DNA from 2 places in the Variovorax sp. CCNWLW225 genome. Region 2 is predicted to be linked to the other one. Evidence: riboswitches for the same ligand, from Rfam matches in the RefSeq annotation. Region 2 holds a riboswitch; the other holds the start of a gene.
What was found. Region 2 has a riboswitch for glycine ahead of V9L20_RS20370 (D-amino acid dehydrogenase). Riboswitches for the same ligand answer to the same signal wherever they lie in the genome.

Region 1 (14,630 bases), on a different contig from region 2:
ACGAACTCCGGGTGCACCTTGATGAAGGTCGTGAAGTCGGTGATGCCCCGTTTTCGTATGTCGTCGAGCAGGGCCTTCACCGCACTGAAGTCTTCCACCCACAACGAAACGGGTGACCGTTCGAACAGTTCGCGCGCGTAGCGTTCGCTCTCCAGGCGCAGCTCTTCGGCGCGAACGCGCGCGGTAATGTCGTCGAGCGACACCAGCACACGGTCCCAAGACTTTTCATAGCCGGGCAGCACCTGCACCCGCACGTGCACGTCGAGCCTTCGGCCGTCGAGCGCGTAGTTGACCGTCTGGTTGTCGAAGGAGAGATTTCCACGCCAGAGCTGGTCCAGCTCGTAGATCACGGGCGCGGTCATGTCGTCCCGAAAGATGCTGTCCAGCCGCGAGAGCAGCTCGGCCTGGCTTTGCGCACCAAAGAGGTTGAGCGTGCTCTGGTTGACGCTCAACACCCGCAGTTGCGCCATGCATTCGCTCACCCGGCTCGGCTCGGCATTCAGGTGGGCCACCAAATCCACCACGCCCGCATTGCGCCACGATTCGAACAGCCGGAGCAGGCCGCTGTAGTCTTCGATCCAGAGCGACATGGGTGCAAACTCGAACATCGACTCGTAGTCGGTGGAAGACGGCATGTACAGCTCCTGGGCGGGTGGGATCTTGCTCCGGATGATGCACCATTTGGCAGTAGGCGTTTTCCAGTCGTTGGACAATGGCCGGGGCACGAAACACAAGGAATTCCGCATGACCACGCTGCAGCAACTTCTAGGTACCGAACTCCCGCTGATACAGGCGCCCATGGCGGGCATTCAAGGCAGCGCAATGGCCATTGCCGTCAGCAACGCGGGCGGGCTCGGCTCGCTGCCGTGCGCCATGCTGGGCAACGACGCCATTCGCACCGAAATAGGCGCCATCCGCGCGGGCACAGGCAAGCCCTACAACGTCAACTTCTTCTGCCACGTGCCGCCGCAGCCAAGCGCCGAAAGCGAGGCGACTTGGCGCAACGCGCTGGCGCCGTATTACCGCGAGCACGACATCGATGCGGCATCCATTCCCGCTGGCCCCGGGCGCAACCCCTTCAGCGAGGTGGTGGCCGAGGTGCTGGCCGAGTTCCGTCCGCCGGTGGTGAGCTTTCATTTCGGGTTGCCGCCTGAGCCGCTGCTGGCCCAAGTGCGCGGATGGGGCTCGAAGATCCTCGCCTCCGCCACCACGGTCGACGAGGCGCTGTGGCTGGAGGCGCAGGGTGTCGACGCCATCATTGCCCAGGGGCTGGAGGCCGGCGGCCATCGCGGGCACTTTCTCTCGCACGACCTGACGGCGCAGCTCGGCACCTTTGCGTTGCTGCCGCAAGTGGTGCGTGCGGTTCGCCTGCCGGTCATCGCGGCCGGCGGCATTGCCGATGCAAACGGTGTAGCCGCCGCCATGGCGCTGGGCGCCGCCGGCGTGCAGATCGGCACCGCCTACATGCTCGCGCCCGAAGCCTTCACCAGCGCCTTGCACCGCGCGGCGCTGACAAGCGATGCAGCGCGGCATACCGCGCTGACCAACCTTTTTACCGGCCGCCCGGCGCGCGGCATCATGAACCGCCTGATGCGCGACCTGGGGCCGATCGCCGCGGTGGCGCCGGAGTTTCCGCTTGCCACGTCAGCCATTGCACCGCTGCGCGCCAAGGCCGAGGCACAGGGCCGCGGCGACTTTTCACCGCTGTGGTCGGGGCAGAACGCGACGGGCTGCCGCGAGCTCCCGTCCGCCGAGATCACCCGCGCGTTGGCGCAGGGCTTTCACCTCACCGCCTGAACCCTCGCCAGACCCATGCCGCAACTCCATCTGCCCTTCAAGTTTCTCGAACAGCCCTCCAACGCCGGCGTGCGCGAGCCGTGGCTGCTGGTGCTGATGCACGGTGTCGGCAGCAACGAGCAAGACCTGTTCGGCCTGGCGCGGCTCATGCCGCCGCAGTTTCACGTGCTGAGCCTGCGCGCGCCCTATGTGCTGTCGCCCGATGCCTATGCGTGGTTCGAGTTCCAGGTGCTGGCAAACGGCGAGCGCCACATCAATGAAGAGCAGGAGCGCGAAAGCCGCTTTCTCGTCGGCGAGATGATCGCCTCGGCATCGCAGCAGCTCGGCGTGCCGGCGGAGCGCGTGGTGGTTGGCGGTTTCAGCCAGGGCGGCATCATGGCGCTGTCGCTGCTGCTGACGCAGCCCGCGAAGCTGCGCGCCGCGATGGTGTGGCACAGCCGCCTGCTGCCGCAGGTGGTGCCGCACATTGCGCCGCCGGAGGCCTTCGAGGGCAAGGCGCTGTGGGTGAGCCATGGCAGCGCCGACAACGTGATTGCGCCAAGCGCGGCACAAGCCACGCGCGAATTGGCGCGTGGCTTGCCGCTGGCGCTCTCGGGTGCGGACTTTCCCGGCGGGCATGAAATCCGGCCGGCCGAGCTGCAAGGCACGCTGGCGTGGCTTCAGGCGCTCAGCACCTCAGCGGGTACGCCCCAGTCGCGGCCATAGAAGCCTTTTTCGCTTGGCCGGCGCGTCACAGTGCGTTACGGGATGACGAGGGATGACACCGGGGAGGGCCGCAGAACTGGTGCACCATAGCCGTTCGCCTCCCACTGCAATCCTCGCAAAAGGAATATTGCCGACATGTCCGACAGCGACACCTCCGAATTCAGGCCGCGCCGCGAGAGCTCGGCCGGCACAATCATCATCATCGGCCTGCTGGCGATAGCGGCCGCTCTCCTGGGCTGGCGCTGGTACCAGCAGCAACAGCCGCAGCCAGTCGAGCCGGCGCCCACCGCGGCCACCGCGCCGAACGACGGGCCCGTGCCCGTACCGCCGCCAGCCCCGTTGCCCGAATCGCTGGAGCCCAAGAACCCCATCGATGCGATCGCGCTGCCCGCCTCGGGCCTGCCTACGGTGGCCGATTCCGACACGCGCGTGATGTCGGCGCTGGTCGATCTGCTGGGCAGCCAGAACGTGGCGGAATTCGTGCAGTTCGACGGCGTGGTGCGCCGCTTTGTGGCCACCATCGACAACCTGTCGCGCGAGCAGGCGCCAGCGAGTGCATGGCCGGTGCAGCCCACCAAGCAGCGCTTTGCCACCGAAGGCAAGGGCGAGGCGCAGACCATCGCGGCCAACAATGCCGCGCGCTACAACCCCATCGTGCTGCTTGCGGGGTCGGTCGACCCGGCCAAGGCCGCCAAGACGTATGCGCGGCTCTATCCGCTCTTTCAGAAAGCGTATGAAGAGCTTGGCTATCCAGGCCGCTATTTCAACGACCGGCTCATTGCCGTGATCGACCATCTGCTGCAGGCGCCCGAACCCGCCGGCCCGGTGCAGGTCCGGCTCGTCGAGGTCAAGGGCAACGTGTCGTCGCAGCGGCCGTGGGTGCGCTATGAATACGCCGATCCGCAGCTCGAGTCGCTCTCGTCCGGCCAGAAGATCATGGTGCGGGTGGGGCTGGAAAACGAGCGCAAGCTCAAGGCCAGCCTGCGCGGCTTCCGCGAGCAGATTGCCACGGGCGACATGGCCAAGAAGAAGCAGCGCTGACCCATCGCGCTGTAGGCGCGTCCCGATCGCGCGCCGTGTAGGCGCGGGCCGATTGCGCGCGCTGCGGATGCCGTGGATGATTTGTCCTCACGATTTCGAGGACAACCGTATGAACCTGATGAGCGTCGACCTCTACCAGAGTGCTACCGATCCCGAGAAGTTTCTGGCGCTGCCCGCCGGCACCGACCCCGCCGACCTCATGGGGCCGATGACCTTCGACCGGGACTACGCGCACATCAAGCGCTACCAGGAAGCCTTCGAATTCGATCCGTCCGTTCCTTACGCGGGCGTGAACGCCGCGAAGATCGCCGCGGACATCCTCACCGTGAAGTGGGCGATGTACCGCCGCGAAGGCTAGCGAAGCGAAGAAGGCCCCCTGATCAGGCCTCTTCGGTTTCCTGGTATTCGCCCACTGGCACGCAGCTGCAGAACAGGTTGCGGTCACCGTACACGTTGTCGACCCGGCCGATGGGCGGCCAGTACTTGGCCTGCTTGAGTTCGGCCAGCGGAAACGCGCCGAGTTCGCGCGAGTAGGGGTGCGACCATTCGGTGCCGAGCAGGCTCGCGGCGGTGTGGGGCGCGTGCTTCAAAGGGTTGTCGTCCTTGGGCCAGACGCCTTCTTCGACGCGGCGGATCTCGCCGCGAATGGCGATCATCGCGTCGACGAAGCGGTCCAGCTCGGCCAGCGGCTCGCTCTCGGTGGGCTCGACCATCAGCGTGCCCGGCACCGGAAAGCTCAAGGTCGGCGCATGAAAGCCGTAGTCGATCAGGCGCTTGGCGACGTCTTCCGCGGTGACGCCGCTGGTGTCCTTGAGCGGGCGCAGGTCCAGGATGCACTCGTGCGCAACGTGGCCGTTGGGGCTTGCGTACAGCGTGGGGTAGTGGTCCTTCAGGCGCGCGCTGATGTAGTTGGCGCTCAAAATGGCGGTTTCGGTTGCGGCCTGCAGCCCCTTGGCGCCCATCATGCGGCAGTACATCCAGCTGATCGGCAGCACGGCTGCATTGCCCAGCGGCGCCGCGGAAACAGCACCGACGCCGTTCGATGCAATGCCGGCCGTCGCATGGCCCGGCAGGTACGGCACCAGGTCTTCGACCACGCACACCGGGCCCACGCCCGGCCCGCCGCCGCCATGCGGAATGCAGAAGGTCTTGTGCAGGTTCAGGTGGCTCACGTCGCCGCCGAATTCGCCCGGCGCGGCCACGCCGACCAGCGCATTCATGTTGGCGCCATCGACATACACGCGGCCGCCGTGCTCGTGCACCAGCTCACAGAGCTCTTTCACGCGGGTTTCGAACACGCCGTGCGTGCTGGGGTAGGTGATCATCACCGCGGCCAGCTTGTCGCTGTGCTTTTCGCAGGCGCGCTTCAGGTCGTCCATGTCGACGTTGCCCTGCGCGTCGCAGGCGGTCACCACCACCTGCAGGCCGACCATCTGGGCGCTTGCGGGGTTGGTGCCGTGCGCCGACGAGGGAATCAGGCAGATGTTGCGGTGGCCCTGGCCCTTGGCTTCGTGGAAGGACTTGATGGCCAAGAGGCCCGCGTACTCGCCCTGCGAACCCGCATTGGGCTGCAGGCTGATGCCCGCGTAGCCGGTGGCTTCGCAGAGCCACGCGCGCAGCTGCGCATCGAGCTGCGCATAGCCTTGCTGCTGCTCGGCGGGTGCGAAGGGGTGGATGTTCGCGAACTCGGGCCAGGTGATGGGGATCATCTCGCTGGTCGCGTTGAGCTTCATCGTGCAACTGCCCAGCGGAATCATGCTGCGGTCGAGCGCCAGGTCCTTGTCCGAGAGGCTGCGGATGTAGCGCAGCATCGCCGTCTCGCTCTTGTGCGTGTTGAACACCGGGTGCGTCAGAAAGGCGCTGGTGCGGCGCAGGTCTTCGGGCAGGCGCGGCGCAGTGTTGGCCAGGTCGTCGAAACGCGGCATCGGCGTGCCCGCGGGCACGAACAGGGCCCAGAGCGCTTCGATGTCGGCGCGCGTCGTGGTTTCGTCGAGCGAAATGCCCAGGTGCTGCTGCAGCCGCTGGCGCAGGTTGACGCCGGCCGCGGTGGCGCGCTCGATGATCTTCGGCGTGTCTTCGCCTGTGCGGATGGTCAGCGAATCGAAGGCCGTGCCGTTGACCGGCTCGCGGCCCATTTGCGCCAGGCCCTGCGCAAGGATGGCGGTGAGCGCCGCCACGCGCTGCGCGATGCGGGTAAGTCCGTCGGGCCCGTGGTACACGGCGTACATGCTGGCCACAACGGCCGGCAGCACCTGCGCGGTGCAGATGTTCGAAGTGGCCTTCTCACGGCGAATGTGCTGCTCGCGCGTTTGCAGCGCGAGGCGGTAGGCGGGTTGGCCGTGCGTGTCGACGCTCACGCCGACCAGGCGGCCCGGCAGCGAGCGTTTGAACTCGTCGCGGCAGGCCAGGTAGGCGGCGTGCGGGCCGCCGTTGCACAGCGGCATGCCGAAGCGCTGCGTGGTGCCGCAGACGATGTCGGCGTCCCATTCGCCCGGCGGCGCGAGCAGGGTGAGCGCGAGCAGGTCGGCCGCCACGCAGAAGGCGGCGTCGCACTGGTGCGCATGGCCTGCGAGCGGGCGCAGGTCGTGCACGTGGCCGGTGGTGGCGGGGTACTGCGCGAGCACGCCGAAGAATTCGCAGCTCGCCATCAGGTGCGGCAGCGTCTCGGAAACGGTGCTCACCTTCACCTCGATGCCCAGCGGCGCGGCGCGCGTCTTGATGACCTCGATGGTCTGTGGGTGGCAGTCGCCCGACACCAGGAACACGTTGCTCTTGCTCTTCACGCTGCGCTTGGCGAGCGTCATCGCCTCGGCGGCGGCCGTGGCTTCGTCGAGCATCGATGCGTTGGCAATGGCCATGCCCGTCAGGTCGCACACCATGGTCTGGAAGTTGAGCAGGGCTTCCATGCGGCCCTGCGAGATTTCGGCCTGGTAGGGCGTGTAGGCGGTGTACCAGGCGGGGTTTTCGAGCACGTTGCGCAAGATCACACCCGGTGTGTGCGTGCCGTAGTAGCCCTGGCCGATGAAGCTCTTGAACACCTTGTTCTTCGCAGCGATGGCCCTAAGCTCGGCCAGCGCGTCCGCCTCCGTCACGGGAGCGGGCAGCCGCATCGGCCTGGCGCGGCGAATGGCCGCAGGCACGATGCCGTCGATGAGCTCCGCCCGCGTTTCCGAGCCGATTACCGGCAGCATGCGCGCCTCGTCCGCTGCATCGATGCCGATGTGGCGGGCGAGAAATTCTTCGGCGTTCTCTAGTTGTTGCAGGGAAGGCTGGGCGGGAATCGGCATGGCGGTAAAGGCTCGGGGAATGAGGAAGGGCGGCTGAAGAACCCGGCGGATCAGGATTCGGCGGCGAACTTGTCGTAGCTGGCGGCGTCGAGCATCGCGTCGAGTTGCGACGGCTCGCTGAGCTTGACCTTGAAGAACCAGCCGGCGGCCAGCGGGTCGGTGTTGGCGAGCGAGGGATCGGCGCGCAGGGCTTCGTTCACTTCGGTGATCTCGCCCGACACGGGCATGAACACATCGGCCGCGGCCTTGACCGATTCGACGACACCGGCCACTTCACCCTGCGCAAAGGTCTTGCCCACTTCGGGCAGATCGACAAAGACCACGTCGCCCAGCGCATCCTGCGCGTGCACGGTAATGCCGACAGTGGCTGCGTCGCCTTCGGCCGAGACCCATTCGTGGTCCTTGGTGTACTTGATGCTCATGGTGAAAAACTCCTCGTGGAAAAAATGATCTGGTTCAGGAAGCGCAGAGCCTAGCCGCGGTAATAGCGGGCCGGCACAAAGGGCAGGGTCGAGACTTCCATCGGCACCGGCTTGCCGCGCACGATGGCCTGCACGCGCGTGCCGGGTTCCGAAAACGCGGTGGCCACGTAGCCCATGGCAACCGGGCGGTCGGCCGTCGGGCCGAGCAGGCCGCTGGTCACAATGCCGATGTCCCGGCCTTCGAAAGATTGCAGGAGCGTGCCGTCGCGTACCGGAACGCGTTCCAGCGCCACAAGGCCGACGCGCTTGCGCTTCAGGGTGTCGTGGTCGGTGCGGCCCGCGGCGCCGGCCGTAGCGGCGGCCAGTTGCGCCAGCACCTTGGCCGCACCCGGAAAGCCGCCTTCGCGCGCGCCGCCCGTGCGGCGCACCTTCTGGATCGCCCAGTTGAGCGAGGCCTCGACTGGCGTGGTGGTGGTGTCGATGTCGTTGCCGTACAGGCAGAGCCCGGCTTCGAGCCGTAGCGAATTGCGCGCGCCCAGGCCGATGGGCTTGACCTCGGGCTGCGCCAGCAGCAGGCGGGCGAGGGCGTCGGCATCCTTGCCGGCGACCGAAATCTCGAAGCCGTCTTCGCCCGTGTAGCCGCTGCGCGTGGCAAAGGCCGGAATGCCGCCGATCTTCACCGCGCCGCCGGTCATGAACACAAAGCGCTCGATGCCGGGCGACAAGCGGGCCAGCACCGTGGCGGCCTGCGGGCCTTGCAGCGCGAGCAGTGCATGGTCGGGCATAGGCTGCACGTCGCAGCGTGCGCCGATCTTCTGCTGGATATGCGCGAGGTCGGCCACCTTGCAGGCGCCGTTCACGATCACGAAGATCGAGCCGTGCCCCTCGTTGAAGAACATCAGGTCGTCGAGGATGCCGCCTTCGTCGTTCAGCAGCAGCCCATAGCGCTGCTTGCCGGGGGCGAGGTCGATTACGTCGACCGGCATCAGGGTTTCGAATGCGGCGGCGGCATCGGGCCCCACCAGGCGCAGCTGGCCCATGTGGGAAATGTCGAACAGGCCGGCCGCGTCGCGCGTGTGCTTGTGCTCGGCCATCAGGCCGGCGGGGTACTGCACCGGCATGGAATAGCCGGCAAAAGGCACCATGCGGGCGCCCAGTTCCACATGCAGGTCGTGCAGGGGCGTCTTGAGCAATGGGGCGTCGGATGATGAAGCGGAAGCGGCCACGGGGCACTCCAAAGGGGCAGTCGAATTCCATGGCGCGAGCCATGGGCCACCCCTGCTGTCCGCTTTACCTGAGAGATTCGCCCCACGATCGGGGTTTGCTCCTTCGGTGGGCCGCCGCATCGGCAAGATGCAGGGGCCTCTCTCCAGCAAGGAAACGCCGGCATGCGCCAGCGCCTTGTCAGTCCTTTTGCCTGAGCGTTCGGGAAACCCCTGCGCCTTCGGCGGCCTCGCGTGGCGAGGCTCTCTCCTGACCCTTCGAAGTGTAGTGGATCGCGGAAGGCCTCAGTGCACGGTTTCCGAAGCGGGCGGCAGCAACCTTTCGATACGCTCGCGCAGCGATTCGGCCCGCTCGGCGCCTGCGGCTTTCTCGACTTCATTGAGCATCAGCGCGGCAATCGTCAGCATGGCGTCGCGGTCGCGGGCTTCGCGCAGCGCATCGCGCATCTGCAGCGCAAACTTGGGATCGCGCCGCACGAACATGCGCTCGCAGATGTCGAACAGGAACATGCGCGTGGTGGCCAGGGAACGTTTGCCGTCGAAGTTGTCGGTCGAGGTCTCTACACGGATGGGCTCCGCCGCAGGAGCCGGAATCGGCGTGTGTGTCGGGCCCGCCGTAACTGGTGCGGCGGTTTTCGGCGCTGCGCCCTGCGCGTCGTGCAGGTACCCGCGGTTCATCAGAGCCCGCAGCGTCTGTTCGGCTTCGTCGCGGCTTGCAAACAGCGGGCTGAAGTCGGTCAGCGAACGCCGGCCGTCGGCCATCAGCAGCAATGCGCGCTCGCGCTGGCTCAGCGTGCGCTGCCCGCCTTGGAGTTCGTCGCGTGCCTTGTCGGTCTTGGTGGGAAACATGGCGCCACAGCTTTCGGAATCGAAGGCTGCAGCATCGTTGCGGCTGGTGACATCTTTGTGAAACGTTTGCCTTACAGGGGCATTTGCCGCATAAAAAAAGGCAGCCCGCGAAGGCTGCCCGTTTTCTCTCTGGTTTTTGCGTCGCCTGCTACTTGGCGTACACCAGGTCGCGCAGCGCGAGCGATATCCACGGCACGTAGGTAATCACCATCAGGCAGGCCAGGATCACCAGCACGAAGGGAATGAGGTACTTCACGATCCGGTCGAGCGATATGCGCGCTACCGTGCACGCCGCAAACAGGTTCACGCCGAAGGGCGGGGTGATCATGCCGAGCGCGAGGTTCACCACCATGATGAGCCCGAAATGAACCGGGTCGATGCCGAAGTGCACCGCCACCGGCGCCAGGATGGGCGCGAGCACGATGATGGCCGCACTGGTCTCGATGAACATGCCGATGATGAACAGCGCCGCGTTCACGCCCAAGAGGAACATGGCCGGCGACTTCAGCACTTCCTGCAGCCAATGGCCAATGGCGTCGGGCACGCCCGCGCGCGTGATCAGGAAGGCGAACAGGCCCGCGTTGGCGATGATGAACATGATCACCGCCGACGACAGCACCGACTTCCGCAGGATGAGGTACAGGTCCTTGAGCTTGATCTCCCGGTAGATCACCATGCCGACCACCAGCGCATAGAACACCGCCACCGCCGAAGCCTCGGTGGGGGTAAAGATGCCGCCGTAGATGCCGCCCAGGATGATCACTGGCATCAGCAGTGCCCAGCCGGCCTGCCAGGTCGCCTTGCCGAAGGACATGCGGCCGTCGCCGTCGTTCTTGCCCCAGCCCTTCCACTTGCAATACACCCAGACGAACAGCATCAGCGCCAGGCTGATGAGAATGCCGGGGCCGAAGCCCGCAATGAACAGCTCGCCGATGGACACCTCGGCGCTCACGCCGTACAGAATCATCGGAATGGAAGGCGGAATGATCACGCCCAGCTCGGCGCTGGTGGCCTGAAGCGCCGCCGCGTACGCGGTGGGGTAGCCGTGCTTGATGAGCGCCGGAATCAGGATGGCGCCGATGGCAAAGGTGGTGGCCACCGAAGAGCCCGACACCGCCGCGAAGATCATGCAGGTGAGCACGCAGGTCATCGGCAGGCCGCCCTGCACACCGCCCACAATGCTCTTGGCAAATTCGACCAGCCGGCGCGAGATGCCGCCGGTTTCCATCAGGTTGCCAGCCAGGATGAAGAAGGGAATGGCCGCCAGCGGAAACTTGTTGATCGAATTGAACATCTCCTTTACGGAGATGAGCATGTTCACGTTGGCCACCTGGATACCCAGGATCGATGCGAGCCCGATGGACACCGCCACTGAAACCGACAGTGCAAAACACAGCACCATCGTTGCAACCATCACGGGGGTCATTGCGCGGTCTCCAGTTCGAGCCGCTTGGGATCGAGAAAATTACCAACGATGCCGAACAGGCAAAAAACGGAGCCGACCGGCAGCGCCAGGTACGACCACATCATCGACACGCTTTCGAGCCCGGCCATCGACTGCACGCGGCCGCGCATCGCGTAGTCCCAGCCCCACCACAGAATGACCAGCATCAGCGCCAGCGCTGCGATGCTGACCACGAAATCGAGCACACGCTTGATGCGCGGCGGACTCCAGCGGTAGAGCACATCCACGCTCACCATCGCACCCTGGCGAAAGGCCATTGGAATGCCGAGGAACACCATCCAGATCAGGCTCATGCGGATCAGGATCTCGCTCCATTCGGCGGGTTGCTCGAGCACGAAGCGCGTGACGATCTGGAACACGCCCAACCCCGAGGCGATGACCAGCATCACGCAGGCGGCAATCATCGAGAAGCCGGTGGTCCACCGCTCGATGCCGAGAAATTTTTCTTTCATCTGCAGTCGTGATGTTGAAAACAAAAAAGCCCGCCAGATGGAACTGAGCGGGCGCCCGATGCTATCTAAAAGATAGCATCATGAAAATCACTTGAAGTCGCGGATCTTGTCGAGGTTGGCCTTGCCGAAGTCCTTTTCGAACTGGGCATTCACCGGCGCCAGCGCGGCGACGAACTTGGTCTTGTCGACGTTGTCGATCACGGTCATGCCCTTGGCGCGCAGGTCGGCCACGCCCTTGGCATCGTCTTCGTCCACGCGCGCGCGGTTGGCCTTGGTGCCTTCTTTCGCGGCCTCGAGGAAGGCCTGCTTGTCGGCCGCGCTCAGCTTGTCGAACGTCGCCTTGTTCATCAGGAAGATGCACGGCGAGTAGACGTGGCCCGTGAGCGAAAGGTGCTTTTGCACTTGGTCGAACTTGGCCGCGATGATGACCGACAGCGGGTTTTCCTGGCCGTCGACCGTACCCTGCTGCAAGGCGGTGAACACTTCGGGGAAAGCCATGGGCGTGGTGACGATGCCGAAGGTCTTGTAGGCCGCAATGTGCACCGGGTTTTCCATGGTGCGCATCTTCAGCCCCTTGAGGTCTTCCGGCGCCTTCACGTCGCGCTTGCTGTTGGTCATGTGGCGGAAGCCGTTCTCGGCCCAGGCCAGCGCCTTGAAACCCTTGGCGTCGAACTTGGTCAGCAGGTCCTGGCCGATGGGGCCGTCGAGCACGGCGCGCGCATGGGCCTTGTCGCGGAACAGGAACGGCACGTCGAGGATCTTGGTCTCCGGCACGAAGTTGGGCACCGGCCCGGTGGAGGAGAGCGCCAGTTCCTGGGTGCCCAGCTGCACGGCCTCGATCGACTCGCGCTCGCCGCCCAATGAGCCGTTGTAGAAGGTCTGGACCTTGTAGCGGCCCCCGGTGCGCTTTTCGACTTCCTTGGCAAAGACGTCGATCGCCACGCCCTGGTGCGAGTTCTGCGCGGTCGAAATGCTGATCTTCATGGTGGTCTGCGCGAAGGCGGCGCATGCCATGCCCATGCCCAGAACCAGGCCGGCGGCCAGTCGGGTCAATTTCATTGTGTTGTCTCCAGAGAAAAGAAGTCGCGAAGAAAAGGCGGGAGCCAAGAGAAGTCCGCGGGCAGCCGCCGACTATGCCGTAACAGGGAGCTTCACCGCGTCGGGATTTTCACGGACGTAGTCACGAATAACTACTTCGAAATCGGCGTCCGCCGAAAGCCCCAGGCGTTTGGCGCGGGCGGTTTCGATGCGTCCGGGCCAGGTTTTCACGATGCGCTGGATGGCCGGATCGGGTGTGCGGTCGAGCAGGGCGGTGGCGGCCTTGCCGGCCACGCGTTCGAGCGCGGCCGCCATTTCACCCACCGTGGTGGAAAGCGAAGGCAGGTTCAGTGCGGTGCGCGGGCCCCAGTCGGCGTCGCTTGCCTCCGCCGCCCGGATGATGCCTTCGACGGTGCGGGCCGGCGACGCGATGGCCACGGGTGTTTCGTCAGGCACCGGGCAGGCGGCGCGAATGCCCGCGAGCGGCTCGCGGATCATGCCGCTGAAAAAGCCCGATGCCGCGCCGTTGGGCTTGCCGGGGCGCACGCTCACGGTCATCAGGCGCACGCTGCGCCCGCGGATGAAGCCCTTGCGCGTGTAGTCGGCCACCAGCTGCTCGCCGATGAATTTCTGGATGCCGTAGCTGGTCTGCGGCGTGGGCAGCGTGTGGTCTTCGATCACCGGCGGCAGCGGCTGCTCTGGCGAATCGCCGAACACCGCGAGCGAGCTGGCAAACACCACCAGCGGCCGGGTGCCGACGGCACGCGCTTTCTCGAGCAGCGCGTTCGTGGCGGCAAAGTTGCTGCGCATGCCCAGGTCGAAATCGGCCTCGCATTCGCCGCTGACCGCGGCGGCCAGGTGAAAGATGGCATCCGCTTCGCGCCAGAGCGCCGTGTCGGGCGAGGCCAGTTGCTCGTTCAGGTCGCCAAGCGCGGCGGCAACGCGCGGGTCGGCCGCAAGGTCGGCTGGTGGCGCGACCCGGTCGACCAGGGTGATGCGGGAAATGTCGCGCGCCGGGCCGCCGGCAAGCGATAGCCGCCCCTGCTTCAGCAGCGTGCGGGCAAGGCGTGCGCCAACGAAGCCGGCACCGCCGGTAATGACGATCTGCATGGTTGTCTTGTCTCCTTCGTAATGAGCATAGCGCAGCGGAGCCCCTGCTCAGGCGACACTCGCCGCTCGCACAAACAAGAAACCGGACGATCGGAAAACGATGAACCTGCGATTCGTTGAAGCCTTTCACTGGGCCGTGGCGCTCAAGAGCGTGACCCGTGCGGCCGAGAAGTTGCACCTTACGCAATCGGCGCTTTCCAGCCGCATTGCGGCGCTCGAGCGCGAGCTGGGCGTGCTGCTGCTCGACCGGCGCGACAAGCAGTTCCGCCTCACGGTGGCGGGGCAGCGCTTTCACGCCTTCGCGCAGAAGCTGCTCGAGATGCAGATGCACATCAAGGCCGAGATGGGCTCGGGCGCCGTGCGAGAGGCCGTGCTGCGCGTCGGCGCCATCGAATCGGTGGTGCACAGCTGGCTCACCGGCTGGCTCAAGCACATGCAGGCGACGCATCCCGACTTCGAGCTGGAGCTCACCGTGGAAACCACGCCGGTGCTGGTCGACCAGCTGCAGCGCGGCAAGCAGGATCTGGTGTTTGCCGCACTGCCCGCCGCCGGCGACGGCGTGCGCACCCGCGCCGTGCCGCCGATGCCTATGTGCTTCGTCGGCCACCGCGAGCTGCACCTGAAGCGGCGCTACCGCCTGCCCGACCTGCTGTCGCTCGACCTGCTGACCTTTCAGCGCGGATCGCAGCCGCACGTCGCGCTGCTCGAGCTGTTCCGCGATGCCGGCAGCCCGCCGCCGCGCGTGCATGCGATCTCTTCGATCTCGGCGATGGCGCAGCTGGTGGAAGCGGGCTTTGGCGTGGCCACGCTGCCGCGCGCGGTGGTCGAGCCGCTGGCGCGGCGCCTGCCGCTGCGCGTGCTGCCCTGCGACGACACGCTGGAGCCGTTGCCCATCTACGCGAGCTACCGCGACGACCCGTCCTCCCCACTGCCGGAGGCCGCACTCGGCTCCGCTGTGGTGCACGCGTCGCACCGCATGGGGTCATCGAAAAAATCGATGGGCTGAGCGAGAAAATTTGCGTTGGCGTTCGTGAGCGCGGATTCCCACAATCCGTCGCATCACACCACAGCGATGCATCGGGCATCGAGAACGCCAAATGTCGAACCGTCAATCCTTCGTAGAACAACCCGGCGCGGCGAGCAGTGCGCTGGCCGTGCGTCAGGCCTGCCGCAGCGGCTCGCTGGCCGCCCACACCAGCGGCCTCGCCAGTGCCCATGTGCAGGGCAACCTGGTCATCCTG
Region 2 (14,630 bases):
ATGCCGGGGCGCTCGGTGACCTTGAGGATTTCGCGCAGCACCGACGGGTTCATCTTGGCGGCGCGGGCGGCGAGTTTCCAGTTCATGGTTCTTCTTTCAGGCGGGTGAGGTGAGGGGCGAATGTCAGGATTGTTCGGCGCGCGCTGAACGCGGCGAAACGGCAGGAGCGGGCTGCGGCTGGGAGAGGCGCTTGCCGAGCACCACGGTGCAGACCACCGCGCCGGCAAAGCCGAGGGTAACCACATCGAGCGGCTCGCCCAGCAACGGAATGGAGGCCAGTATCGACAAGAAGGGCTGCAGCAGCTGGGTCTGGCTCACACGCAGCGCGCCGCCCATCGCAAGGCCGCGGTACCAGGCGAAGAAGCCGATCCACATCGAGAACACGCCGACATAGACGAAGCCCGCCCAGGCCGTGGTGGCGATGGGTTCCTGCGGCCACAAGGCAAATGTGGCCGGCAGGGTGACCGGCAGCGCCATCACGCACACCCAGCAGATCACGCGCTCCGCGCCGAGCGACGGCGTGACCTGCGCGCCGTAGATGTAGCCGAACGAGGCCGCAATCACCGCGCCAACCAGCAGCAGGTCGGCCCATTCGAAACCGAAGCCGTGGCCGTTCTGGCTTGCGCGCAGCAGCGAGAACAGCACGACCAGCACGCTGCCTGCAACGGCGCAGAGCCAGAAGCCGAGCCGCGCGCGCTGGTGCAGCACCAGGGCGGCGACCGCGGCGGTCACCAGCGGCAGCAGCGCGGTGACCACGGCCGCATGGCTGGCCGTGACCACGCGCAAGGCATAGCCCAGCAGCAGCGGATAGCCGATCACATTGCCGAGCACCGCCATGCCGAGCGGCTTCCACTGGTGCGGCGCGGGCCGAGGCGATCGCGTGGCGACCAGGAAGATCGTCGAGAGAACACCGGCCAATGCGGCGCGGCCCAGCGTGACGAACCAGGGCGAAAGCTGCGGCGCGTCTTGCGTGCCGGTGGCCAGCCGCGTCATCGGCAGGGTGACGGCGAAAAGCGCCACGCCGATCACGCCCAGCCACATGCCCAGGGTTTCTTCCTTGACGTTGAACCTGCTGCTCATACGCTCAGCATCCACCAGGCCGTGAGCACCAGCACCATCCCCATCGCGCGGTTGAACCACAGCAGGCGCTTGCCTTTGGAGAGCCATTCGCGCAGCAGCGCGCCGACCAGCGCATAAGTGAAGTTGCTGATGAAGGCGTAGATCAGCATCACCGGCGCGACGATGGCGAAGCGCCCGAGCGCATTGGGCTGCCCCGCAATCCAGCCGGCCACCAGCGTGAGCGCGAGCAGCCACGCCTTGATGTTGACGAACTGCAGCATCACGCCCTGTCCGAAGCCGATGTGGAGGCTGGCGCTATCCGCACGGCCGAGCGTGGCGCTGCCGCTCAGCTTGTAGGCGAGCCACAGCAGGTAACCCACGCCGAGCGCCTTGATGGCCAGGCGCAGCGATGGCACTGCCACCACCAGCGCGCCGATACCCGCCGCGCACAGCACCAGCAGCAGCGTCCAGCCCACGGGAACCGCCACGACAAAACGCATGGCGCGCGGCAGGCCGCCGTTTGCGGCCAGGGCGGTGGAGAGCGTGGTGTTGGGCCCGGGCGAGAAGCTCATCGCTGTGGCCAGCACCAGCAGCGCGGTGAATTCTTGCCAGTTCATTGCATACACTCTAAACTTTGAGACCATTACAGTTCCAATACAGTTGATCGAACATATTCGAAAACTGTATTGGCCTGCCACTCGACACAGAAGCGCAAGGCCGATGCTGACACGAACCTCCACCCAGTCGCTCACAGGGCAATTGGCCGACCGGCTGGCAGAGCGCATCCGCACCCGGCTGCTGCCGCCCGGCGCGCGCCTGCCCTCGGTGCGCGAATGCGCGCGCCAGCAGGGCGTGAGCCCCTATACGGTAGTGGCGGCTTACGACCAACTGCTGGCGCAGGGCCTGGTCGAGGCGCGCCGGCAGCGCGGCTTCTATGTGCGCGATGCGGCGCCAGCCCCGGAGGGGCGCCCGGCCAATGCGGCGCCCATGGTCGCGCAGATGATGGCGTCGCGTGTACCGGCTGACGCGAGTTCGCTCATCCGCAGCATGTTCCACAGGCCAAGCGACAAGCCGCAGCCGGGCATGGGCGTGTTTCCGCCGGACTGGATGTCGTCGACCTTCATGCCGACCGCGGTGCGCCGCATGACCAATACAGCCGCGCTGCAGGAGCTGTCGCTGCAGTACGGCGAACCTTCGGGCGATGCCGCGCTGCGCCGCAGCCTGTCGAACAAGCTCGTGGGCATCAACGTGCCGGCCGCGCCCGACCAGATCGTGACGACCGTGGGCGCCACGCACGCGCTGGACATCGTGAGCCGCACGCTGCTGCGAGCGGGCGATCCGGTCATGGTGGAGGAGCCCGGGTGGGCGCTCGAATTCGCGCGGCTCGAGGCGCTGGGCATGCGCATCTTGCCGGTTCCGCGCCGTGCCGACGGGCCCGACCTGGAAGTGATGGCGCAGTACTGCGCGCTGCACAGCCCCAAGCTCTTCGTGAGCGTGAGCGTGCTGCACAACCCGACCGGGTACAGCCTGACCCCGGGCAGCGCGCACCGCGTGCTGAAGCTGGCCAACGAGCATGACTTTCACATCGTCGAGGACGACACCTACAGCCATCTCGCGCCCGAGCACGCCACGCGGCTCAGCGCGCTCGACGGGCTGCAGCGCACCATCTACGTGAGCGGGTTCGCAAAGATCCTCGCGCCCAACTGGCGCATCGGCTTTCTGGCCGCATCGCCCGAGTTGAAGGAGCGGCTGCTCGAAACCAAGCTGCTGGCCACGCTGACCACGCCCACGCTGTTCGAGCGGGCGCTGTCGTGGTGCATCGACCAGGGGCAACTGCGCCGGCATGCCGATCGCATACGCATCCGGCTCGACGGTGCGCGCAGCCGTGCGGTGAAGCTGGCCATGGCGCACGGCTGCACCTTCGCCTCGGAGCCGGCGGGCCTGTTCGGTTGGGTGGATACGGGCGTGGACACCGACGCGCTCACGCAGCGCATGCTCGACCAGGGCTACCTGCTTGCGCCGGGTTCGCTCTTCCATGCACGCAGGCCGCCGAGCACGATGATGCGCATCAACTTCGCGACCTCGCAGGACGCCGCATTCTGGAAAGTGTTCAGCAAGGTTCGCGCGGAGCTGTGACAGCTCCGGGCAGGTAAACGCGAGGGCCGCGGGCCCAAATCGCCAGTGCGTTGGAGTAAGCTGGCATCACAAGAAAACCCAACCCGGAGACCCCTGCATGAGCAACGCCAGCCAGCCTTTTGACTTCAGTCAATTTGTCCCCGGATTCGACTTTCTGAAGAATCTCGCAGGCGGTGCCGCCGCCGGATCGGGCGCTGCCACGAGCGCCGGGCCCGGTTTGCCGAGCCTTGCGAGCTGGGTGGCGCCCACGCTCAGCGTGGAAGAGGTCGACAAGCGCATCCAGGAGCTCAAGACCGTGCAATATTGGCTCGAGCAGAACGGCCATGCGCTCAAGGCCACCATCCAGGCGCTCGAGGTGCAAAAGATGACACTTTCGACCTTGCGCGGCATGAACGTGCGGATGGAAGATATCGCGAGCGCGTTCACCAAGCAGGCGGCCCCGGCAGCGCCGGTTGCTGCCCCGCCGGCGGAGCCTGAGCCACAAGTCGAGGCGGAGGAGGAAACGCCGGCACCCGCCAAAAAAGCCCGCAGCAAGCCGGCCTCGGCTGCTTCCGCATCGGGCGGCGACGGTGGCGTGATCGATCCGATGCAATGGTGGGGTTCGCTGACCGAGCAGTTCCAGCAGATCGCCACATCGGCCCTGCACGACGCGGCCCAGATCAAGGTGCCGGCACCGGCCGCCGCTCCCGCCGCTTCAAAGCCGGCCGCAAGGAAGGCGACAGCAACCGCCGCCAAAAAGAAGGCGCCGACCGCCGCGCGAAAGCGAACGACCGGACGGCGCTGACGTCATACATACACACATCTTGAAGAGAACGGGTTGGCACGCATCATGAAGTTGTTTCCCTCCGGTCACGCCACCCATCCGCAATGGCGCATGGCGGCCGGCCTTGTGCTGGCCCAGTTGCGCGCCCAGATGGCGCTGCCCGACTACGCGTCGGCGCCGACGCTCGGGCTGCTCTACATCACCGACCACTACGCGTCCGATGCGCAAGACATCCTCGACCACCTGAGCGCCGAGCTTCCGGAGGTGACCGACTGGTCCGGCACCGTCGGCATCGGCGTGTCGGCCAACAATGCCGAATACTTCGACGAGCCCGGCCTGAGCCTGATGCTCTGCGCGCTGCCGAGCGACCAATATCGTGTGTTCTCCGGCGTGGCTCCACTGGGCAACTCGGAGATGAGCGGTTTCGAGGCGCATACGGCGCTGGTGCATGCGGACCCGGCCACCCCCGATCTCACCGAATTGATCGGCGAGATGGCGGGCCGCACCGACACCGGCTACCTGTTCGGCGGCCTCTCGTCAGGCCGTGCGGGCGCCTTGCAGTTTGCGGTCGGCGGCAACGGAAACATCCGCGGCCACGGCGCTGCGGGCGGCGTGTTCTCGGGTGGCTTGTCGGGCGTGGTGTTCGGCGAGGGCGTGCGGCTGGTGTCGCGCGTCACGCAAGGCTGCCAGCCGCTGCGCTCCGGCGGGGGGCGTGAGCGCGAGATCACCGAGGCCGACGGCAACCTGCTGCTCAAGCTCGATGGCGAGCCCGCACTCGACGTGCTGCTGGCCGACCTGCAGGTCTCGCTCGAACGCCCGCAGGAAGCCATCGACGCCGTGCGCGCCACCCTGGTGGGCCTGGCCGATGCGGGCAGCGACGGCATCCGCCGCACCGGCGACCTGGGCGCCGACGTGCTGGTGCGCCACATCATCGGCCTGGATCCGACGCGGCGCGGCATCGCCATTGCCGATGTGGCCGAGGCCGGCATGCGCCTGACCTTCTGCCGGCGCAATGCACAGGCCGCACGCGCCGACCTGATGCGCATCTGCGCGGAAATCCGCGAAGAACTGGAGCCCGAAGAACAGACCCTGGCCACCGCGCGCGCCGTGGCGGCCGGGGAGGCCGAAGCAGCGCCGCACCCGGCGCGCCGCATTGCGGGTGCCGTGTACGTGAGCTGCTCGGGACGCGGCGGGCCGCACTTCGGCGCACCGGGCGCCGAGCTGCAGATCGTGCGGCACGCGCTCGGCGACGTGCCGCTGGTCGGATTCTTTGCGGCGGGGGAGATTGCCCGGCACCACTTGTATGGGTATACGGGGGTGTTGACGGTGTTTACCGGCAACGATTAACCACCGCCACGGCCAGATCAGGCCGGCTGGAGCAGGCGCGCTGCTGGCGTAGGCATGCCGGCAAACGCAAAATCGACCTCAGGCGCAAGCCCGCTCACAATCCGCGCCACCGACCTGCCCGACCCGCACGCATGCGTCCACCCAAGCGTGCCGTGCCCGGTGTTCAGGTACAGGTTGGGCAGCTTCGTCTTGCCAATCAACGGCACATTGCTCGGCGTCGCGGGGCGCAGGCCTGTCCAGAACTGCGCCTGTGTGGTGTCGCCAGCGCCGGGGAAGAGCTGTTCAACGCGCCGCACGATCGCTTCGCAGCGCACGCGGTTCAAGTCGCGGTCATAGCCATTGAGCTCGGCCGTGCCGGCAATACGCAGGCGGTCGCCGGAGGCCGACGTGTACCGCGAAAACACGAGCTTGAACTCGTCGTCGGTCAGCGAAACCTGGTGCGCCTTCGTCGCGTCTTTGACTGGCAGCGTGACCGAATAGCCTTTGGCTGGATAGATCGGCAGGCGAATGCCCAGCGGCGCGGCATACAGCGGACTCAATGAGCCCATTGCAAGCACGAAGGCGTCGCCGCGAATGCGTTGGAAGCGACCTTCGTTGTCGGTAGCTTCCACGTGGTCGATGCTGCCGCCCGCTTCGCGCAGCGCAGTCACCGTGTGGCTCATGAGGAACTTCACGCCCGCCGCTGCCGCGAGGCGTGCCATTTCGCGGGCGAAGAGGTTTGCATCGCCGGACTCGTCTTCTGCCGTGTAGGTGGCACCGGCCAATTGCGGACGGATGTGCGCAAGGGCGGGCTCGATCTTCACTGCCTCGTCCGCGGAGATGACTTGCCGTTCACATCCGAGCGCGCGCATCTGTTCGGCGGGCGCAAGGGCGCTGTCGAACTCTTTCTGCGTCGTATAGAAGTGCAGGATGCCTTGGGTGCGCTGGTCGTAGGCGATGCCCGTGTCGCGCCGCAACTGCTGCAGCACTTCGCGGCTGTAGGTGCCCAGGCGCACGATCTGCTCGATGTTGTGCTTCGTACGGGCAGGGGTGCATTCGCGCAGGAATTGCAAGCCCCAGAGCCATTGGCGCATGTCCGCGCGAATGCGAAAGAGCAGCGGTGCGTCTTCCTTGCCCAGCCATTGCAGCACCTTGAGCGGTGCGCTCGGATTGGCCCAGGGTTCGGCATGGCTGACGGAGATTTGCCCGCCGTTGGCAAAACTGGTCTCGGCGGCGGGGGTGGCCTGCCGGTCGATGACGGTCACTTCATGGCCGAGTTGCTGGAGATAGTAAGCCGAGGTAACACCGAGCAAGCCGGCGCCTAGAACGATCACGCGCATTTCAAATACCTTTGAGGTTGAAGCGCTTGAACCGCGGGCGGGGTTTGCTATTGAATAAATAGCAAGCAACCGGACGACCGCCGTCCAAGTTGCCGCTCCCCCTGTCCTCGGTACCTGAGAGATTCACCCATTGCGCCCGCAGCGGGTTTGCTCCTTCGGTGCATCACGCGAGGTGATGGCTCTCCAGACGGCGTGTCAGTTGATGCAGTACATGCCCCGAAACTGTTTGAAAGAATTCCAACAGTTCCGTTCGGCCAACCTGAGCGTTTATGGGAGTTTGCGCCTTCGGTGGAGTAGTAAAAAGAACTACTCGCTCTCCTGCATTAACGCCATTGTAGGTTGGGACCGCGAAGAGCCGACCATGGATTTTTGACAATTCGACCAATGGGATAATTGTCATTGATTCGAAACTTCGGGGAGACTCATGATCCTGGTAACCGGCGGCGCGGGCTTCATTGGCGCCAACTTCGTACTCGACTGGCTGGCGCAGAGCGACGAGTCCATCGTGAATCTCGACAAGCTGACCTATGCGGGCAACCTCGAGACGCTCGGCTCGCTCAACGGCAACCCGAACCACATCTTCGTGCAGGGCGACATCGGCGACAGCGCTTTGGTCGATCGCCTGTTGGCTGAGCACAAGCCACGCGCTATCGTGAATTTTGCCGCGGAATCGCACGTGGATCGCTCTATCCATGGCCCCGAAGACTTCGTGCAAACCAACGTGCTCGGCACCTTTCGCCTGCTCGAGTCGGTGCGCGGCTACTGGAGCGCACTGCCGGCTGAGCAAAAGTCTGCCTTCCGCTTCCTTCACGTGTCGACTGACGAGGTCTACGGCTCACTTTCCAAGACCGATCCCGCCTTTACCGAAGAGAACAAGTACGAGCCCAACAGCCCCTACTCAGCCAGCAAGGCCGCCAGCGACCATCTCGTGCGCGCCTGGCACCACACCTACGGCCTGCCGGTGGTCACCACCAACTGCTCCAACAACTACGGGCCGTTCCACTTCCCCGAGAAGCTCATCCCCCTGATGATCGTCAACGCCCTGGCTGGCAAGCCCTTGCCGGTGTACGGCGACGGCATGCAGGTGCGCGACTGGCTCTATGTGAAGGACCACTGCAGCGCCATTCGCCGCGTGCTCGAGGCCGGCAAGCTCGGCGAGACGTACAACGTCGGTGGCTGGAACGAGAAGCCCAACATCGAGATCGTGAACACCGTGTGCGCGCTGCTCGACGAACTGCGCCCGCGCGCCGATGGCAAACCGTACAAGGAACAGATCAGCTACGTTACCGATCGCCCCGGCCACGACCGGCGCTACGCGATCGATGCACGCAAGCTGGAGCGTGAGCTGGGCTGGAAGCCCGCCGAAACCTTCGACACCGGCATCCGCAAGACCGTCGAGTGGTACCTCGCGAACGCCGAATGGGTGCGCAACGTGCAAAGCGGCGCGTACCGCGCATGGGTCGAGAAGCAATACGACGCCGCACCCGCGGCCAAGGCCACCGCATGAAGCTGCTGCTGCTGGGCAAGGGCGGACAGGTCGGCTGGGAGTTGCAGCGCAGCCTCGCGCCGCTGGGCGAACTGGTGGCGCTCGATTTCGACAGCACCGACTTCAACGCCGACTTCAGCCGTCCCGACCAGTTGGCCGAGACTGTGCTCAAGGTGCGGCCTGACGTGATCGTCAATGCCGCGGCCCACACGGCCGTGGACAAAGCCGAGAGCGAGCCCGACTTCGCGCGCAAGCTCAACGCCACTTCGCCCGGCGTGGTGGCCGAAGCCGCCGGGCAGATCGGTGCACTCATGGTGCATTACTCCACCGACTACGTGTTCGATGGCAGCGGCAGCAAGCCTTGGCAAGAAGACGATGCCACCGGCCCACTCAGTGTGTATGGCCGCACCAAGCTCGAAGGCGAACAGTTGGTGGCCAAGCACTGCGCCAAGCACCTGATCTTTCGCACCAGCTGGGTGTTTGCCGCGCGCGGCGGCAACTTCGCCAAGACCATGTTGCGGCTTGCCAAGGAACGCGAAAAGCTGACCGTCATCGACGACCAATTTGGCGCCCCGACAGGTGCCGAACTGCTGGCCGATATCACGGCGCATGCGATTCGTGCCACCTTGCAAGACCCTTCCAAAGCCGGCCTGTATCACGCGGTCGCCGGCGGCGAGACCACCTGGTGCGGCTATGCACGCTTTGTGCTTGAGCAGGCGCGCCAAGCCGGCGTAGAGCTCAAGGCCGGCCCCGAACAGGTCGAAGCCGTACCCACGAGTGCCTTCCCCACGCCCGCTACGCGGCCGGCCAATTCGCGCCTCGATACGCGCAAGCTGCAATCCACCTTTGGCCTGGTGCTGCCGCACTGGCAACAAGGCGTCGCCCGCATGCTGCGCGAGACCCTTTAAACGCGCGTTGCCTAGTAAGCAGAGAAAGCAAGAAAGAAATACAACGATGACCACGAAGACCACGAAGACCACGCAACGCAAGGGCATCATTCTGGCCGGCGGCTCGGGCACCCGGCTGCATCCCGCCACGCTCGCGCTCAGCAAACAGCTGTTGCCGGTGTATGACAAGCCGATGATCTATTACCCGCTCAGCACGCTGATGCTCGGCGGCATGCGCGACATCCTGATCATCAGCACGCCGCAGGACACCCCGCGCTTCCAGCAGCTGCTGGGCGACGGCAGCCAATGGGGCATCAACTTGCAGTACGCGGTGCAGCCCAGTCCCGACGGGCTCGCGCAGGCCTTCATCATCGGCGACAAGTTCGTCGGCAATTCGCCGAGCGCGCTGGTGCTGGGCGACAACATCTTTTACGGCCACGACTTTGCGCACCTGCTGGCCGATGCCGATGCGAAATCGGCGGGCGCCACGGTGTTCGCCTATCACGTGCACGACCCAGAGCGCTACGGCGTTGTGGCCTTTGATGCACAAGGCAAGGCCAGCAGCATCGAAGAAAAACCGGCCAAGCCCAAGAGTAGCTACGCCGTGACGGGCCTTTATTTCTACGACAACCAGGTCATCGATATCGCCAAGGCCGTGAAGCCCAGCGCGCGCGGCGAGCTGGAAATTACCGCCGTCAACCAGGCCTACTTGGACCTCGATCAACTCAACGTGCAGATCATGCAGCGCGGGTATGCGTGGCTGGACACCGGCACGCACGAGAGCCTGCTGGAAGCAGGGCAGTTCATTGCCACGCTGGAGCACCGGCAGGGGCTGAAGATCGCCTGCCCCGAAGAAATTGCCTGGCGCAACGGGTTTATCGACCGGGAGCAGTTGGCGAGGCTCGCAGCGCCATTGCAGAAGAATGGTTACGGCAAATATCTGAACCACCTGTTGGCCGAGGAGGTGCGCTCATGAAGGCAACCCCAACTGCAATACCCGAGGTGCTGATCATCGAGCCGAAGGTTTTTGGCGATGCGCGCGGCTTCTTCTACGAGAGCTTCAACGGCAAGGCGTTCGACCAAGCGGTCGGGCGGCATGTCGAGTTTGTGCAGGACAACCATTCGCGCTCGGCGAAGGGTGTGCTGCGAGGGCTGCATTACCAGATTCAGCAGCCGCAAGGAAAACTGGTGCGTGTGGTTCGAGGCGCGGTGTTCGATGTGGCGGTGGACATCCGCAAGTCATCGCCGACGTTCGGGAAATGGGTGGGGGTGGAGCTCAGTGAGGACAACCACAAGCAGCTATGGGTCCCAGCAGGATTCGCACATGGTTTTTTGGTGTTGAGCGAAACGGCAGAGTTTTTGTACAAAACCACGGACTACTACGCGCCAGCGCATGAGCGAAGCATCGTCTGGAACGATTCGGACATCGATATCCAATGGCCGGACTCCGGCATGGCTCCTTTGCTCTCCGCAAAAGATCAACAAGGTTTGGCCTTTCGCGATGCGGCCCTATTCGATAGTTAACGAACCGCTTGGCCGCGGGCCGAGTTGTAGTGATTCCAAGAAGACCAAAGTACATAACAAGCGACAGTGTCACTGATAAAAGTGCAAGGAAATATCGATGAATGAGCGAGGGAGGCGATTCCTGGCATTTTGGAAAGAGCACGGCACAGCTGCTGCTGCGCGACTCATTCGGGCCAAGTTGGGTGATGCAATTGCGGGGCGTCCGATTTTCAATGAATTAGCCCCCGACAACATCGCAGTCGATACCACTCCGGTTGATGTTGCTGCTATTGCGGGCGGACAACCCACGCCCGCGAGCGAGATTGTTCGCGCGAGGTTCTTTGCCTTCCAGCCGTTGGAGACCTACGTCATCCCTAAAGCGTCGATCCCGAGAGTGAGCTTGGTGACCGACAGCATTGGGGATGGAAGCCTGTTCGGTGGGGTGGGTACGGCGCTGCTGCTCGCTGCACAGTTGGCTAATCGGATGAACGCCACGCTGCGGATTGTGACGCGAACCGAAGTCCCCTCGGCTTCGAATGCTGCACAGATTTTGCGTGCCTACGGAATTCAATTGAGGCACGAAATCCAACTGAAGTTTTCTCCCGCGGCAAGAGAAGGCTCGGCTTGCGAGACCGACACGGCGACCGCAGGCTTGGACATTCACTCCGATGAGACATTCATCACTACTTCCTGGTGGACGACTGCCGCAACGCTGCCCAGCGTGCCCCATGCATCGATCATCTATCTGCTTCAAGAGGACGAGCGGATGTTCTATCCGTTCGGGGATGATCGAGTTCAATGCGAACGGATCTTGAATAACCAAGACATCAGATTCGTCGTGAACACGCGGCTTTTGTACGACCACCTGGTCGCAGATGGCTTGAGTCATCTGAAGCGCAATGGAACTTGGTTCGAACCGGCCTTTCCCAAGGCACTATTCCATGAGCGCCAGCGGGAGCCAGGGGGAAAGAAGAGATTCTTTTTTTACGCGCGGCCGAACAATGAGCGCAATCTTTTCCACTTCGGCCTGAATGTCATCAATAGGGCCGTCGACGAAGGGATTCTTGACCTCAACCAATGGGACATTCTCTTGGTCGGCAAGTACATACCGAATGTGACGTTCGGTGGTAGCTACATACCCCAGCGCTGCGAAGGCCTTGACTGGGAAGCGTATGCGGAGCTTGCCGGAACAATCGATCTCGGACTCTGTTTGATGTACACGCCGCACCCGAGCTACCCGCCGCTCGACCTGGCGGCCAGCGGCGCAGTGGTGGTGACCAATAAGTTCGCCAACAAGCAGGATCTGTCGAGTTATTCGCGCAACATCATTTGCGCTGAACTGAATACGGACGCGTCACTCAACGCACTTCGCGCTGGAGTCGCGCTCGCAGATGATAAGGAAACGCGCGCGCGCAATTTTGCGGCCAATGGGTTGGGCTCGGACTGGACTCAATCGTTTGAGCCAATTCTTCAGTTGCTCTCGATGGCACGCTGATGTTCGAATTGAATATTCCTCTCGTTTCCTACGCTGATCCTTGGCTTCAGCCTCTCTCGAAGCGACTTGCGATACTTTGTCGCCGAGAAGTACGCGTTGCCTATTTTTACGAAGAGCCGAACAACAGCACGTTTCGTTATCGCGCCTACAACATGGCTCAAGTGTTGAACGAGAGTTACTTGTGCAATGTCTCGGCGAGCTACTTTTTCTTGTCTGACTGCGGGCGTTTCGATGAAATTGCCGATGCGGCGGACCTGCTGGTCATCTGTCGCTCGCGTTATTGCCATCAGGTCAACGGACTGATCGCCAAATTCCGTGCGCGTCGGAAGAGAGTTTTGTTCGATGTCGACGATCTGGTTTTTGATACGGATTACGCCCATCTGTTGGTTGCGACTCTGGGCATCGACGTGACGCAGAAGGGCGTATGGGACGACTGGTTTGCAATGATCGCCAGGATGGGGCAGACGCTGAAGCTCTGCGATGGCGCTATAACGACCAACGATTTTCTTGCGCAGAAGCTTGCGGGCTATTCAGGCCTTCCGGTATCCGTAGTGCCAAACTTCATGAACAAGGAGCAATTGGAACTGGCGGAAAAGGTATTTGCTGAGAAGGAGCGAATGCATTTTTCCGGCAAGGGCAGGGTATGCCTAGGTTACTTCAGTGGCTCGCCGTCCCATCGTCTTGATTATGCAATCGTCGAGCCTGCGTTGGTCGAAGTGCTGGCCGAACGGCCAGACGTTGAGGTCATGGTCGTTGGCTACATTGACCATGGACCTGCTATGCGCGAATTTTCCGACCGCATCAGCCGGCAGCCCTTTCAGGACTATGTCAACCTGCAGCGTCTGCTTGGAATGGTCGAGTTCAACTTAATGCCACTGCAATCGAACGCCTTCACTGACTGCAAATCGGAGTTGAAGTATTTCGAGGCAGCTAGCGTGGGCACTTTGAGCATTGCTTCTCCGAGCTATACCTATCAGCGAGCAATCCGCGACGGTGAGAATGGATATCTGACCAAAGCGCATGAATGGACCGAAGCGATTCTGCGAGCTTTGGATCGCAGCGAAACGTATGAGTCTATGGCGGTAAACGCCCGGGCTGATGCGCTATCGAGGTTCGGCTGGCAGCACCAAGTGACTGCCATCCTCAACGCGCTGCAATTGGACTAGCCGCGCGTTGAAGCTAGCATGCGTTCGGACTCAATCGCCAAGACCTTGCCCCATACTGCTTCGCTACTCCTCGGATCAGTCTGGAGCGCGATGGTCGAGCCCTGCCGCGGCGGCTCATTCAGTAGATACTTAACCTGTGAACCTTCGGCGCCGGTAAGCAGTATTCTCAAAATGACGAGTCTTGGGTATTCCGTCTAAGATCGGCCTCTACCATCATCTGACAAAGTTGCTCAAGTGTGGTGGCAGGCTCCCATCCAAGTTTGGCCTTGGCCTTGGCGGGGTCGCCGATCAGAAGTTCCACCTCGGCCGGGCGGTGGAATTTCGGATTGATGCGCATCACGGTCTTGCCCGTCGCCATGTCGACCGCGGACTCCGAGTCGCCGGAGCCCCTGAATTCGATGATCATCCCGGCGGCCTTGAATGCCATACCGACGAAGTCACGCACGGTTTCTGTGCGGTTTGTTGCCAGCACGTAGGTGTCAGGTTCTTCAGCCTGCAGCATGCGCCACATGCCTTCGACATATTCCTTCGCGAAGCCCCAATCGCGCTTGGCGTCAAGATTGCCGAGCTCCAGTACGTCCATCTTGCCCAGCTTGATTTTTGCGACGCCATCGGTGATCTTGCGGGTCACGAACTCCCGGCCGCGCAAGGGGCTCTCGTGATTGAAAAGAATGCCGCTGCAGCCGAAGATGCCGTAGCTTTCCCGGTAGTTGATGGTCATCCAGTGCGCATAGAGCTTTGCGACACCATACGGACTGCGAGGATAAAAAGGCGTTTCCTCGACTTGGGGAATGGCTTGCACCTTGCCGAACATCTCCGACGTGGAGGCTTGATAGAAGCGGATTTTCGGATTGACCAAGCGGATGGCTTCGAGGAGGTGCAGCGCGCCTACCCCCGTGATCTGTGCAGTGGCCACGGGCTGATTGAAACTGACGCCCACGAAACTCTGTGCAGCAAGGTTATAGACCTCGTCCGGCGCGGCGTCGCGAATCAGTGTGATTGAACTGCCCAGGTCGGTAAGGTCGTACTCGACAAGATGCAGATCGGGATTTTTTTGAATCCCGAGTTCCTCGATGCGCCAGAAATTGACGGAACTGGTGCGGCGGTAAGTGCCGTAGACGATGTATCCCTTGGCAAGCAACAGTTCAGCCAAATAGGCGCCGTCTTGACCCGTAATGCCCGTAACCACCGCATGTTTCTTCATGGAAGCCCCTAATTAGAAAAGCGCACAAAGTTCTGCGGCGGAAAGAAGTCGCCGCGGCACTAGGATTCTGCCAAATCGGCAAATCAACAGTGCGCTATTCTTTCTTCTAATTAAGAGAGAAGCGCAATGCGCTACGCCTGGGTCTTCTCGCAGCGCCTTCATAGCGCTCCAAGACGAAAGTCCAGGGGGCGGGTGAAGGTGCCAGCCCAGCGGGCTCAGATCACATCTCGAGCTGCGACAGATCGGCCGCTTCGAGTCGGCCATG

Region 1: linked by a shared signal. The riboswitch ahead of gcvT (glycine cleavage system aminomethyltransferase GcvT) and the one ahead of V9L20_RS20370 (D-amino acid dehydrogenase) in region 2 are both predicted to bind glycine.

What each region holds. Positions count from the first base shown of each region.
Region 1 is NZ_JBBCBV010000003.1:238,438-253,067, forward strand. Features, by position in the region: gene V9L20_RS08830 (sensor domain-containing diguanylate cyclase) at 1-635, opposite strand, end outside; gene V9L20_RS08835 (NAD(P)H-dependent flavin oxidoreductase) at 745-1,797, shown strand; gene V9L20_RS08840 (alpha/beta hydrolase) at 1,813-2,502, shown strand; gene V9L20_RS08845 (DUF3014 domain-containing protein) at 2,638-3,543, shown strand; gene V9L20_RS08850 (hypothetical protein) at 3,653-3,901, shown strand; gene gcvP (aminomethyl-transferring glycine dehydrogenase) at 3,924-6,830, opposite strand; gene gcvH (glycine cleavage system protein GcvH) at 6,881-7,252, opposite strand; gene gcvT (glycine cleavage system aminomethyltransferase GcvT) at 7,303-8,478, opposite strand; glycine riboswitch at 8,524-8,635, opposite strand; glycine riboswitch at 8,648-8,738, opposite strand; gene V9L20_RS08870 (hypothetical protein) at 8,761-9,324, opposite strand; gene V9L20_RS08875 (TRAP transporter large permease) at 9,473-10,750, opposite strand; gene V9L20_RS08880 (TRAP transporter small permease) at 10,747-11,241, opposite strand; gene V9L20_RS08885 (TRAP transporter substrate-binding protein) at 11,329-12,300, opposite strand; gene denD (D-erythronate dehydrogenase) at 12,373-13,389, opposite strand; gene V9L20_RS08895 (LysR family transcriptional regulator) at 13,490-14,395, shown strand; gene V9L20_RS08900 (putative hydro-lyase) at 14,487-14,630, shown strand, end outside.
Region 2 is NZ_JBBCBV010000014.1:41,186-55,815, reverse strand. Features, by position in the region: gene V9L20_RS20400 (aminotransferase-like domain-containing protein) at 1-86, opposite strand, end outside; gene V9L20_RS20395 (DMT family transporter) at 124-1,080, opposite strand; gene V9L20_RS20390 (LysE family translocator) at 1,077-1,676, opposite strand; gene V9L20_RS20385 (aminotransferase-like domain-containing protein) at 1,780-3,195, shown strand; gene V9L20_RS20380 (PhaM family polyhydroxyalkanoate granule multifunctional regulatory protein) at 3,293-3,979, shown strand; gene V9L20_RS20375 (FIST signal transduction protein) at 4,025-5,305, shown strand; gene V9L20_RS20370 (D-amino acid dehydrogenase) at 5,323-6,624, opposite strand; glycine riboswitch at 6,716-6,821, opposite strand; glycine riboswitch at 6,856-6,955, opposite strand; gene rfbB (dTDP-glucose 4,6-dehydratase) at 7,049-8,131, shown strand; gene rfbD (dTDP-4-dehydrorhamnose reductase) at 8,128-9,018, shown strand; gene rfbA (glucose-1-phosphate thymidylyltransferase RfbA) at 9,065-9,973, shown strand; gene rfbC (dTDP-4-dehydrorhamnose 3,5-epimerase) at 9,970-10,521, shown strand; gene V9L20_RS20345 (rhamnosyltransferase WsaF family glycosyltransferase) at 10,619-11,995, shown strand; gene V9L20_RS20340 (glycosyltransferase) at 11,995-13,161, shown strand; gene gmd (GDP-mannose 4,6-dehydratase) at 13,328-14,365, opposite strand; gene V9L20_RS20330 (ABC transporter ATP-binding protein) at 14,586-14,630, opposite strand, start outside.